One region of the Kocuria sp. CPCC 205235 genome, then DNA from elsewhere that is predicted to be linked to it. Evidence: riboswitches for the same ligand, from Rfam matches in the RefSeq annotation. Region 1 holds a riboswitch; each other region holds the start of a gene.

Region 1 (3,201 bases):
CCACACGGTCCAGAGCACGGTTCAAGACCTCAAGCTCCAACTCACGGGCAAGCAGCGCAGGCGCCCTCGCGGCCGACGTCGCTCGGTCCCCCAGATCATTGCCCGCTCCATGCGCTCCACGGGCGTGGTGCTCGGCCTGTTCACGGCCTACCACGTGGCGGACCTGACGGTGGGGGCGCGTCCGGCGGCGTCAGTGAAGCATCGCCACGGGGACGCCTACGGCAATCTGGTGGCAAGCCTGTCCCGCCCGAGCGTCGCGTTCTTCTACACCGCATCCATGGCTGCCTTGGCGGGCCACATGATTCACGGCGTGCGCACGGCCGCCATGGACGCAGGCTTCACGACCACCGAACAGCGCGCCCAATTGATCGAGGCCATGGCCAAGCTGGTGGGTGCCACTGTGGCTCTCGGAAACGTCACCATCCCCGTGGCCGTACAGGCCAAGGTGGTGCGCTGATGCTGCTGACAGTGCACGTGTGGCGGCAGGCTTCCGCCGAGGATCAGGGCACGTTCGTGGCCGTGAGCCCGGTCGAGGCTCGCGAAGACATGAGCATTCTGGACCTACTCGACGCGGTCAACGAAACCCTCACTCGCCAGGGCGATGACCCCGTCAGCTTTGACGATGGCTGCCGGGAAGGCATCTGCGGCAAGTGCGGCGTGACCGTGGACGGCGTGCCCCACGGCCCGGACAAGAACCAGGCATCATGCACGCAGTCACTGCGGGCCTACCGCGATGGGGACGAGATCTTCATCGAACCCATGCGCGCGGGCTCGTTCCCGGTCAAGAAAGATCTGTCCGTGGACAAGAAGGCTCTGCGGCGGGTGGCCAAGGAGGCCAAGTTCCCGGTGGCACTCAAGGCCCTGGGCAACGCCGGCTGCATCAGCTGTGGCGCATGCGTGGCGGCTTGCCCCAACGGTTCCGGCCAGTTGTACGTGGGCACGCTGCTCAAGGAACTCCCGCCGCTCGCCAAGACTCCGGAGGAACGGAACGAACGCTCGAGCAAGGTGCTCGACGCCGCCGAGCACGAGTTCGGCCCCTGCTCCCTTTTGGGCGATTGCATGGAGGTCTGCCCCGCCGGCCTCCCCCTCGAGAACCTCACGGAAGTCGCTCGAGAAAATCTCCGCCGGATGAACCCGGGGAAGTACGCCTAATTCACCGCGGATGCGCGGGAGGTCCCGCGCGGCGGCGTCGACGGCCGTCTCGCACCGTGGTCACCGGCGGGCCCCGGTTTGTGAACGTCGACACCCACGCGACACAATGGACTCACCATCCCGAGCGGCCGAGAGACCTGGATCGACGACGCCGCAGCAACCCGCAGCGATCGGCCTACTGCACGGTGCTACCGCCAGGACCGATGGAGTGCTGCGCGGCCCCGGGCAGTGTTCGGACGGGAGCTGTACGCGGCCGACAAGGAGGAGCCCTATGGCCGAGCACCAGTTCGGTTTCCGCACCCGTGCACTGCACGCAGGCGGCACCCCGGACGCCGAGCACGGCGCCCGTTCCGTCCCGATCTACCAGACCAGTTCGTTCGTCTTCAAAGACGCCGACGACGCCGCTAACCTCTTCGCGCTGCAGAAGTACGGCAACATCTACTCGCGCATCGGCAACCCCACCGTGGCTGCGCTGGAGGAACGGATTGCGTCCCTCGAGGGCGGTATCGGCGCGGTAGCAACGGCCTCCGGTATGGCTGCCGAGTTCATCACCTTTGCCGCGCTGTGCGGACAGGGCGATCACGTGGTGGCTTCCTCCCAGCTCTACGGCGGAACGGTCACGCAGTTGGACGTGACCCTGCGGCGCTTCGGTGTGGAGACCACCTTTGTTCCCGGCACCGATCCAGCCGACTACAAGGCGGCCATCACCGAGAACACCAAGGCCGTTTACACCGAGCTCGTGGCCAACCCGTCCGGTGAGATCGCCGATTTGGAAGGCTTGGCGGAGGTCGCCCACGAGGCAGGCCTGCCGCTGATCGTGGATGCCACACTCAACACCCCGTACCTGTGCCGTCCGTTCGAGCACGGCGCGGACATCGTGATCCACTCGATCACCAAATTCCTGGGCGGCCACGGCAACACCCTGGGCGGTGTGGTGGTCGAGTCCGGTCGTTTCAACTGGGGCAACGGCAAGTTCCCGGCCATGACCGAACCGGTCCCCTCGTACAACAACGTGACGTGGTGGGGGAACTTCGGTGAGTACGGCTTCCTGACCAAGCTGCGTTCCGAGCAGCTGCGCGACATCGGTCCATCGCTGACCCCGCAGGCCGCGTGGAACCTGCTGCAGGGAGTGGAAACCCTCCCCCAGCGCATGGACGCCCACGTGGCGAACGCGCAAGAGGTCGTGCAGTGGCTGGCCACCGATCCGCGCATCGGCTACGTGAACTACGCGGGTCTCGAAGATCACCCGCACCACGAACGCGCCCAGAAGTACTTGCCCCAGGGCATCGGTTCCGTGTTCGCCTTCGGTGTAGCCGGCACCGATCAGCTCAGCGGCCGCGAAGTGGGCGGCCGGTTCATCGAGAACCTGCAGCTGGCCTCGCACCTGGCCAACATCGGTGACGCCCGCACCCTGGTGCTGCACCCGGCGTCCACCACCCACCAGCAGCTCACCTCCGAGCAGCTGGAATCCGGCGGCGTGAGGGAAGACCTGATTCGCATTTCCGTGGGTCTCGAGGACCCCGCGGACATCCTGTGGGATCTGGACCAGGCACTGACCGCCGCGACCGGGATCAACCGCGAGGGCGACGTCGTCGAAACCGTGACGCCCGCAGCGGCCACCGCCGAACCCACGTCCGAAAAAGCTGCCGAAGGAGTCCACGCATGAGCACCGAACGCACCTGGGTGGGCCCCAGCGCCCCCGAGCGACTGAACATCCTGCGCAACACCGAGTCGATCGCGATCGTGGGCATGTCCAATAAGCCCGCGCGGGCCAGCTACTTCGTGGCCACATATCTGCTGTCCTCGTCCCCGTACCGCGTGTACTTCGTGAACCCCGTGTTGGACGAGGTGCTGGGCCAGAAGGTCTACCCCTCGCTCGCGGACCTGCCCGAGGTCCCGGACATGGTGGACGCGTTCCGCAAGGACTCCGATCTGCCCGGCGTGGCCCAGGAGGCCGTGGACCTCGGCGCCAAGACCGTGTGGATGCAGCTCGGTTCGTGGAGCGAGGAAGCCGCAGCAATCGCCGAGAACGCCGGACTCAACGCCGTG
Region 2 (3,201 bases), on a different contig from region 1:
CGCCAACGAGTGGGCCGGGGACAGCATCCGCGTCAACGCCGTGATGCCCATTGCGCTGACCGAAGGCGTGGCCCAGTGGAAGGAAGCCTTCCCGGACATGTACCAGAAGTCGCTGGGCAACATCCCATTGGGACGGTTCGGCGACCCCGAGGAGGATGTCGCCCCGCTGGTAGCCTTCCTGGCCTCCGACGACGCCCGCTTCATCACGGGCCAGGCGATCGCCGTGGACGGCGGGGCCACCAAGCTCTACTAAGCCTTCCTGGCTTCGATGAATGCCATCGGTGGCGGCTCGTCTCCGGATCGCCACCGATGATGTTCAAGAAACATCTGTCACGAGGCTGATGCGTAGGTTCTGACCGGAGATACTCGATACATGTCACCCGAGCAGCCCCCTGCCTCTGTCGATCTGCCTGCAACCCATACCGCTCCCGTGGTGATCACCGGGGCTACGTCGGGGCTGGGCCTCGCAACAGCCCGGGCCATGGCGAAGCAGGGAATCCCTCTGATTCTGGCAGTTCGGAACATGGCTAAAGGTCAAGAAGTGGCGGCAGCTCTTTTGCGGAGCGGCCTCCGCGTAGCCGTCCGGCGACTGGACCTCGCGAACCTTGCCACCGTGAAATCTTTCACGGACGGGCTCATCGAGGACGGTGTGATCCCCCGCGCCATCATTTGCAACGCGGGGGTTCAGACATTCGATCGGTTGCAGCGCTCCGCGGATCAGTTCGAGCTGACCATGGCCACCAATGTGCTGGGCCACGTCGCTCTGCTCGACCCTCTACTGAGCCACATGGCTCCCGGTTCCAGGGTCATCACGCTGGGCAGCGAAACTCATCGCGGTGGCCTCCGAGCCTTCGGCTTTCCGGGTGCGCGCTGGTCGAACATGGACGAACTTCTGTCGCCCACGGAACCCGCGCCCCATGCCAAGGACAACGGCCTGGTGCGCTACTCGACCTCCAAACTGGCGTGCATCGCCATGGCCTACGAGGTCGACGAGTCCTGGGCCGCTCGTGGTATCCGGGCCGCGAGTTTTGACCCCGGCCTCATGCCGGCCACCGGCTTGGCCTGCAAATACCCGAACATTGTGCAGAGGATTTATGCAGTGGCCGCGCCACTGATTGCTCGACTTCCGGGTGCCAATTCGGTCAAGATCTCGGCCGAGAATCTCGCGTGGCTGGCCACCTCACCGGAGGCGGAACCGCTCATGGGTTGTTACGTCGCAGCCCGAAAACCACGCAAGAGCTCACCTTTGAGTTACTCCCCCTGACCTGCGAAAAGACGTCTGGGAGACGAGTCTTGAACGCGCCAACATGGCGCGGAGAAACAGCACGGACTGACCCGTTCCGTTTCCGGGATGTGACTTGCACCGCCAAAACTTTGTGCTAATGTCTCTCGCAACAAGGATCATGAGTCCCGGTGTAAAGCTCTGGCTAACCGGGCGGCAACCCTCCAGCACGTAGCGGGGTGCCCCAGATGACGATCCGGCCGCCGCGCACCCGCACGGCGAGCAAGTACGGCGCACGGAGAAACCTCCGGCGTCCCGAACCGCCGGAGGTATTTTTATGCCCGCCCTGTCCACACCCCAGGTCTCGGAGCAGACCGTCGCCACGGGGCCACCCACGGGAACGTCGTGGTTGGTGCGCAGGCCGCGCCGCGAGTCTTTGATCTCGTTCGAGGTGTTCCCGCCGCACCCCACGCGCGATCCGGAAGCCGTGTGGCGCAACATCGACGCGATGGCCTCCGCCGGTCCCGATTTCTTCTCGGTCACCCACGGTCACTCCGGCACCAACGGTGTCTCCCGCGAGACGCTGCGGCACTTGCTCAAGCAGACCAAGACCCCTGCGGTGGCCCACCTCACGTGCGGTGGCACCGATCGCGCGGGTCTGGATCGCGCCGTCGAAGATTTGCTCGACGACGGCGTCCGCGACCTTCTCGCCTTGCGTGGCGATCCGCCCGTGGGCGGCGGTGAGTGGGTGACTCATCCGGGTGGCTTCGATCGCGCATCGCAACTGGTCGAGTTGATCCGCGAGGTCGAGGAACGAAAGTTCGGTGCCTGCGAGCGCCCCGGCAAGCGTCCGGTCTCGGTTTCGGTGGCCTGCTATCCGGTGGCAGCGAAGGGCCGCGATTTCGAAGCGGACCTCGCTGCGCTGTGGGACAAGCAAGAAGCCGGGGCGGATTACGCGATCACCCAGGTGCTCTACGACGCTCAGGACTATGTGAGGTTCCTGGAGCGTGCGCGCTCGGAAGGCATCCACCTGCCCATCATTGCCGGCCTGGTTCCACTGACTGACATCAAGCGTTTGGGCCGCATGACCGAGCTGACCGGAGTTCCGATCCCCGAACGGATCACCAGCTTCCTGAACACCGAGAGCCCAGCCGAGCTACGCCGCAGGGGCATCGCGGCAACGCTCACGCTGATCGACGAGCTATTGGATTTCGGCTGCCCCGGTCTGCATTTGTTCACTTTCAACCGCCCGGATGCGCCTTTAGCCATCCTCGATCATCTCCGGGTGCGCGATGCCGCCCGACAATTTCGCGGGGGTATCACCGCGGCCTGACCGCCGCACGTCAGTGGCCGTACCACGGTCACGACAGCGCCCGCACTTCCCTTCCGACAGAACCTTTTGGCAACGGTCTCAGTGACCGTGGCTTCCCACAACACACCCTTTTATCCTCAGGAGCACCCCGAATGACTGCCGTTTCCAAGACTTCGTTCCCCGCCGCGACCATCCTGGGCTACCCCCGGATCGGCCCCGATCGTGAACTCAAGAAGGCGCTTGAGGCCTACTGGTCCAAGCCCGCCGAGAACCCCGCCCAGTCCGTTCTGGACACTCTGACCCAACTGCGCGAGCGCACCGTTCGCCACCTCAGCGGCCTCGGTCTCACCGACGACGCTTCGATCCCCTCCGACACGTTCGCGGTGGACCAGACCCTGGACACCGCCCTTGCCCTGGGCGCGGTTCCGGCCCGGTTCCGCGCGGACGGTTTCCGCCCCGCAGCCCCGGACACCCCGCAGGGCATTGAGCTGACCACCGCGCTGTCCCGCGGAACCGATCACCTGGAACCGTTGGAGATGACCAAATGGTTCGACACCAACTACCACTACTACGTTCCCGAGATCGGCCCGGACACCCCGCTGTCCGCGCACCCGGAAAGCCTGATCGAACGGTTCGTGACCGCCCGTGAGACCACCGGCGCCATCAC
Region 3 (3,201 bases), on a different contig from region 1:
AGCGTGAGCCCCAAGGGCACCAAGGTGAGAGTGCCGCCGCCGGTGGACACGTCGATGCCCTGGATGGCCGCCATGGTCAACGGCGTGCAATGGGCCACCAACCACACCTGACCCGCGAGTTGAAGGCCGCCCAGGACGCCCAAGGAATCAAAACCACCAGCCAGCCAGACGGCTGCCATCAGCAACCCCGTGAGCAGCAAGCTGATGGCGGCCACCGCCAGGAGTTCAATGACTCCCTGCAGCCACAAGGGCATGGGGAACCCGTCCTCCGGGCCCCTCCGGTTGGAGTCGGCCGATGGCGATGTGGCGGGCGAGCTCTCGGGGTCACCGTGGCGGTTGCGTTGCAGCCGCTCGCGCGCCCTGGACAGGGTGTTGGAAAAGGTGGGGAAGTTCATCACCTCCATCTTTCCACGTCCCCACCGGAGTTGGCCCAGACTTCACCGACAGGTCACCCTAGCGTGAAGAACCGGTGACCCGCGACGGCCACAGTATTAATTGTGAGAATCGCAGTGGTTGCCGAACAGTTCCTCCCCCACATCAACGGCGTGACGCATTCCGTGGTTCGAGTCCTGGAGTACCTCCGGGCCCAGGGTCACGAAGCCATGGTCATCGCACCGACCTACGAAAAACTCGGAGCCCTGGGCTCCGTGGACTCCATGGACGGGATCAGAGTTCAACGCATCGCGTCCATCCCCCTCGCCGGGTACCCCGACGTCCGGGTCGCCAGCTGCACGGTGGCACGCATGCAGCGCATCCTGACCCGCTTCCAACCAGACGTCGTGCACGTGGCCTCCCCCTTCGTCCTGGGCTGGCAGGCCATCCAGGCCGCCAAGAATCTGGGCTTACCGTGCGTCTCCATTTACCAGACCGACGTTCCCGGATACGCGGCCCGCTACGGTGCCCCGGTCCTGGAGAACGTGCTGTGGAGCCACGTGCGAAACATGCACAACAGTTCGACTGTGACCTTGGCGCCGTCCACGGCGTCCATCTCGTCGCTGCATGAACACGGTGTGCAACGCGTGCGCATGTGGCGACGCGGCGTGGACACCCGCCGCTTCAACCCGGCTCGGCGCGATCACGAATGGCGCGAACGGGTGGGCGGCGGCCGGAAGCTCGTGGGTTACGTGGGGCGCTTGGCTCCCGAAAAGCAGGTGCAGGATCTCGTGGTCCTGGATTCGCTGCCCGATACCCGACTGGTGATCGTGGGCTCGGGGCCGGAGAAGGAGAAGCTCCGCATGCTGCTCCCCAATGCGTACTTCGTGGGTTTCCTGGACGGTGACGAATTGGCCACCGCCATGGCCTCCCTGGACGTGTTCGTGCACCCCGGTGAACACGAGACGTTCTGCCAGACAATCCAGGAAGCCATGGCCAGCGCCGTACCCGTCGTGGCCGTGGGCCGCGGCGGGCCCGTGGACCTGGTTGATTCGTCCCGCAACGGCTGGCTCTACAAGCCCGGTGACACCGAGATGCTCCGCGATCGCGTGCTGGATCTCGTGGGTGACAACGCCAAACGCGCCGCCTTCTCCCGCACCGCCTACACCACCGTGCAGACTCGCACGTGGAACGCCGTGTGTGACCAGCTCATGGAGCACTATGCACAAGCCCGCACCGTGGCATCTCGTGCGCGCAGGTTGTCCACAACCGCGCCGTGATCCGTGGTGCACGATCCATTCGTAGATTAACTTTTGGTGACGTTATGAGACACCCTCTGGTTTGTCATGCGCCCAACCCGCTACGCTCTAATCCAGCTTCACGAGATGCGCTCTGGAAATCGGGGTAAAACCCGAGATCCTGCTGGGCTCCAACCCGGCGCACGCCAACCCTTGGTTCAGGGGTGGTTTGGATGACGAAGCGGCTGTGGCGCAACCGCGGGCGCAGCAAGAACCTCACTGTACGAAAGCACAATACTGATGAAGAACATTCAACAACTACGCACAAAGACCGAGTCCCCTCGAGAACAATGGGTTGACGTCACCGTCGACATCGACCCCGACCACCACATGGTGCGTCTCATGGAGTCCAATGGGGACATCCACGAATACATGAGCAGCAACGTTCGCGCCCTGGCCCACGCAGCCGCCCACAACCGCGGCCGCGCCCAATGGTGCGAGAAGTACCAGCAGCTACTCGTTCCCGGAGCATCAAACGTCTCCGGTGGCATTCCGTTCTACAAACTGGAACCGAAACCGGTGGCGCTCAGCGCCTGATCAGGACCGCATGAATGAAGCCCGGCACTGGTGCCGGGCTTCATTCATGTCATGGTGCCGCTACTTGTCCGAGGGCGACTCCTGCTCCTGGGCAATCAGCTCAGCGGCGCGCTCACCAATCATGTAGACCGTGATGTTGGGGTTCACGGTGACCAGTTCCGGCATCACCGAAGCATCAGCCACGCGCAGGCCGCTCACGCCCTTGACCCGCAACTGCGGATCCAGCGGAGAATCCTGATCCTCGACCGGCCCCATGCGGCACGAACCCGCGGGGTGGTACACGGTGTTGTGGGTGCGCTTGATGTAGTCGGCGATCTCCTCGTCCGTCTGCACATCCTGACCCGGGAACAGCTCCTGACCGGCCCATTCCGAGAGCCCGGACTGCGAGACGATTTCACGGGCCTTGCGGATACCCGCGGTCATGATCCGTAGGTCGTAACCCTCCGGGTCGGTGAAGTACCGGGGATCCACGCGGGGCTTGTCCCGGTAGTCACGCGTGCGCAGCCGCACGGTGCCGCGGGAACGAGCGTGGGTCACGTTGGGGGTCAGGCAGAACGCGTTGTCCGCCGTGGCGTACCCGTGGCGGTAGGTGTGCATGTCGAAGTTCACGCTGCCGTAGTGCATCATCAGGTCCGGGCGGTCCAATCCGTCGTCCACCTGGGCGAACAGGCCGATCTCCCACCACTGGGTGGAGTCCTCGACCATGGGCTGCTTGGCCTCCCACTGGATCACGGCCTCCGGGTGATCCTGCAGGTGCGAGCCCACGCCCGGGGAGTCCACCAGCACGTCCACGCCCACCTCGGTGAGGTGCTCGGCCGGACCGATTCCCGAGAGCATGAGCAGCTTGGGCGTGTCGATCGCACCGGCGGAGACGACGACCTCGCGGTTGGCCGAGATCACGTGCGCACGACCGAAAGCGTTGTCCGTGACCTCCACGCCGGTGGCTCGCTGGTTCTCGTCGACCACGATTCGTTTGGCCTGGGTGCCGGTCAGG
Region 4 (3,201 bases), on a different contig from region 1:
GCCAGGATGTAGTTGAGCGCGTTGTGCCCGGTGATCGCGAAGAACCCCACGACCACCGCGCGCCAGTGCTCGCGTATCAGGGCCACCACGGGCACCCTGCGGCGTTCCCCACGCTGTTTGGCGGCGTGGAGCGCGGCCAGGTATTCGGGGCTCTCCTCAAGCTTGACGCGGATGAAGATGGCCAGGGCGAACAGCACCGCCGAGGCCAGGAACGGCAAGCGCCACGCCCAATCCAACAGCACCTGATCACCCAGAGACGCCGTCCACAGAAACGCGCCGGTGGCCAGCACAATGCCGGCCGGGGGCGCGGCGAGCACGAGCGACGTCATCAGTCCACGACGCCGCGGCGGGGCGAACTCCGCAACCAGGGTCATGGCCCCGGCCAACTCGGCACCGGCCCCCATGCCCTGCAGCAGACGCAGGAGCACCAGGAACACCGGGGCGGCCACGCCGATCGCGGCGTAGGTGGGCAACAGGCCGATGCCCACCGTGGCCACGCCCATCAGAATCACGGTGAGCAACATGGCCGGGCGGCGACCGTAGCGGTCCCCCAGGTGACCGACCAGCACACCACCCAGCGGGCGCGCCACGAAGCCCACCGCGAAGGTCGCGAACGCGGCCAAGGAAGCACCGGAGTCCATTCCCGCGAAGAAGAGCGGGCCAATGATCAGCCCGGCGGCCGTGCCGTACAAGGCGTAGTCATACCACTCGATGAGTGTTCCGGCCACGGCAGCGAAAAGTGCGCGCCCGGCCCCGGGGCGCATGGTGGTCTTGTTCACGGTGAAAGCTATCCCGTCTGAAATCTCCCGATCGCGCTAGCGGGACGCATAGCGACGGATGAACCGTACCTGATTCAAGCGCTGGATCTCGGGATGATCCCCCACGCCGGCGTCGTAGAACTGGTCACCGGGGCGGCGCACTCCCACGGTGTTCCACCCGGCTTGACGGGCTGCGTCCAGGGCCTCCACCTGGTCGGAGAAGAACAAGAACTTCTCACGCGGTTTGCCCAGCGCCTCGGCCACGTCGTGGGTGATGTTACGGAACGAACTCACCTCGTGTTTGGCGCCGGCCGATTCCAGGGAGAAGTGTCCCTTGATCAGTGGAATCAGGTTGCCCTCGGGCGAATGGCTGAACCAGGCACGTTGGGCGGGCAACGTGCCGTTGGAGAAGATGAACACCGGAATCGACTGCTCGGACCAGGTCCGCAAGGCGGGAATCGCGTCCTCGAAGAACGGCGAGACGAACTCCCCGGCGGCGAAGCCCTCCTGCCAGATCAACGCGTGCATCGTGCGCAGCGGGGCCGGCATCTGACCCTCATCCATCCAGGCTTCCAGCACACCGGTGAGATCCTCGGCGGTGGCCGAACTGTCCAGGCCGGCCAAATCGATGATCTGTCGGCGAGCGCGGGCGACCTCAGGTTTGTGGGAATACTCCTCGAAATAGCCGGTGAAGCGTTTACGGGAATAGGGGTAGAGCTCATCCCGGACGTACCACGTGGAGGAGAGGGTACCTTCGATGTCGACCACGATGACCTCGGGTCGGTCGAGCACCAGTGCATTGGCGGCGGCGGGCTCAGGCATGGTCGGCTCCCTGTGTTCTTTCGACAACGGTGTCTGCCCCGGCAACCCGGGGAATAGGCCCATTCTAGGCACCGGGGACGGGCGGAAACAGGAGGACGCACCCCTCGCGAGCCATCCCGAGAGGCATCCTCGGGGCGGTCACAAATCTTCATCATTTGTGGTGCTCAACGATCGTGTGGTTAGGTTCACGCGACAAGAATCACGAGTTCCGGTGCGAAGCCCTGGCTGGCCGGACGGCAACCCTCAGACGCTGTCGTGGGGTGCCCCAGGTGATGATTCGGCCCGTGATCAGTACCGGTACGGGCAAGGACGGCGTCCGGCTCACCAAACATTCTTCCGTGGCGCCCCGTCATGAGGAGTGTCATGGCCCCCGCCACCGCCCCGGTGCCCACGGTCACCGATTCATCATCAGCCCAGCGGACCCAACCCGCCACGGATCACGCGCTCGCGAGCGTGGGATCCGCAGTGCGTGACAAGAAGCGCGTGCTCGCCGCGTCCTTCGTGGGCACGACCATCGAATGGTACGACTTCTACCTCTACGGTGCCGCCGCAGCCCTGGTGTTCAGTCACTATTTCTTCCCGCAGGGTTCGGGCGTGGGCTCGATCATTGCCTCGTTCGCGACCTTCGCCATTGCGTTCTTCTTCCGGCCCCTGGGCGGCATCATTGCCGGGCACCTGGGTGACCGGATCGGCCGCAAGGCCCTGTTGGTCGCGTCCCTGTTGATCATGGGCGTGGCCACCACGGTGATCGGGCTGCTGCCGGGCTTCTCGCAGATCGGCTGGTTCGCCGTGGCCCTGCTCGTTGCCTGCCGCATTGCCCAAGGGTTGTCCGCCGGCATGGAGTGGGGAGGTTCCGCGGTGCTCTCCGTGGAACACGCACCCAAGGGGTTGCGCGGACTGTTCGGTTCCTTCACGCAGGTGGGTTCGGCGGCCGGCATGCTCTTGGCCACCGCGTTCTTCGCGATCATGCAGGGCGTCACCACCGCCGAGCAGTTCCAGGCGTGGGGCTGGCGCGTACCCTTCCTGTTCTCCGCAGTGCTCGTGATCATCGGCCTGATCATCCGCGCCGGCATCGAGGACGCCGAGGAGTTCCAAGAGGTCAAGCGCGAAAAGGCCGCCGCGACGTCGCCCGTGCGTGAGGTGCTCACCCAGCACACCCGCGGCGTGATCGTCTGCATCGGTCAACGCATGATCCAGCCGGCCATCTTCTCCATCCTCACCGTCTACACGCTCACCTACGTGACGCAGCAGCGCGGCGCGAGTCAGTGGGTCATGATCTCCATCCTGATCGCCGCCGCCGTGGGCCTGGTGGGCGGCCCGTTCTGGGGCTGGCTCTCCGACCGCGTGGGACGCCGCCGCATCTCCATCATTGCCGCGGCCGCCATCGGCGTGTTCGTGTGGCCCTACTTCTACTACCTGGACCACGGGCCGCTGGCCTTGCTGCCGCTGGTGTACCTGATCGGCATGGCCGTGCTGCATGACAGCATCTACGGCCCTCAGGCCGCTCTGTTCGCCGAGCAGTTCCCCACCCACCTGCGCTACTCCGGGGTGTCCCTGGGTTACCAGGTGGGCACCATTCTCTCCGGCGGTCTGACCCCCATGATCGCCGCGTGGCTCGTGG

Evidence for each region. A riboswitch is a leader RNA that binds a small molecule or an ion and turns the genes downstream of it on or off. The one in region 1 is predicted to bind S-adenosylmethionine.
Region 2: it holds a riboswitch for S-adenosylmethionine, as region 1 does, so the genes downstream of both, RF638_RS02840 (methylenetetrahydrofolate reductase) here and RF638_RS00835 (O-acetylhomoserine aminocarboxypropyltransferase/cysteine synthase family protein) in region 1, are expected to answer to the same signal.
Region 3: it holds a riboswitch for S-adenosylmethionine, as region 1 does, so the genes downstream of both, RF638_RS09985 (hypothetical protein) here and RF638_RS00835 (O-acetylhomoserine aminocarboxypropyltransferase/cysteine synthase family protein) in region 1, are expected to answer to the same signal.
Region 4: it holds a riboswitch for S-adenosylmethionine, as region 1 does, so the genes downstream of both, RF638_RS07960 (MFS transporter) here and RF638_RS00835 (O-acetylhomoserine aminocarboxypropyltransferase/cysteine synthase family protein) in region 1, are expected to answer to the same signal.

The regions. Positions count from the first base shown of each region.
Region 1 covers NZ_JAVKPR010000001.1:173,639-176,839, forward strand. Annotated here, with positions in the region: gene RF638_RS00825 (succinate dehydrogenase cytochrome b subunit) at 1-457, shown strand, start outside; gene RF638_RS00830 (succinate dehydrogenase/fumarate reductase iron-sulfur subunit) at 457-1,152, shown strand; SAM riboswitch class I at 1,265-1,362, shown strand; gene RF638_RS00835 (O-acetylhomoserine aminocarboxypropyltransferase/cysteine synthase family protein) at 1,424-2,818, shown strand; gene RF638_RS00840 (CoA-binding protein) at 2,815-3,201, shown strand, end outside.
Region 2 covers NZ_JAVKPR010000002.1:291,996-295,196, forward strand. Annotated here, with positions in the region: gene RF638_RS02830 (SDR family NAD(P)-dependent oxidoreductase) at 1-253, shown strand, start outside; gene RF638_RS02835 (SDR family NAD(P)-dependent oxidoreductase) at 374-1,264, shown strand; SAM riboswitch class IV at 1,400-1,517, shown strand; gene RF638_RS02840 (methylenetetrahydrofolate reductase) at 1,560-2,555, shown strand; gene metE (5-methyltetrahydropteroyltriglutamate--homocysteine S-methyltransferase) at 2,687-3,201, shown strand, end outside.
Region 3 covers NZ_JAVKPR010000012.1:76,100-79,300, forward strand. Annotated here, with positions in the region: gene RF638_RS09975 (DUF6350 family protein) at 1-395, opposite strand, end outside; gene RF638_RS09980 (glycosyltransferase family 1 protein) at 498-1,652, shown strand; SAM riboswitch class IV at 1,749-1,890, shown strand; gene RF638_RS09985 (hypothetical protein) at 1,911-2,207, shown strand; gene RF638_RS09990 (GMC family oxidoreductase) at 2,268-3,201, opposite strand, start outside.
Region 4 covers NZ_JAVKPR010000008.1:130,459-133,659, forward strand. Annotated here, with positions in the region: gene RF638_RS07950 (MFS transporter) at 1-779, opposite strand, end outside; gene mtnC (acireductone synthase) at 816-1,580, opposite strand; SAM riboswitch class IV at 1,778-1,896, shown strand; gene RF638_RS07960 (MFS transporter) at 1,944-3,201, shown strand, end outside.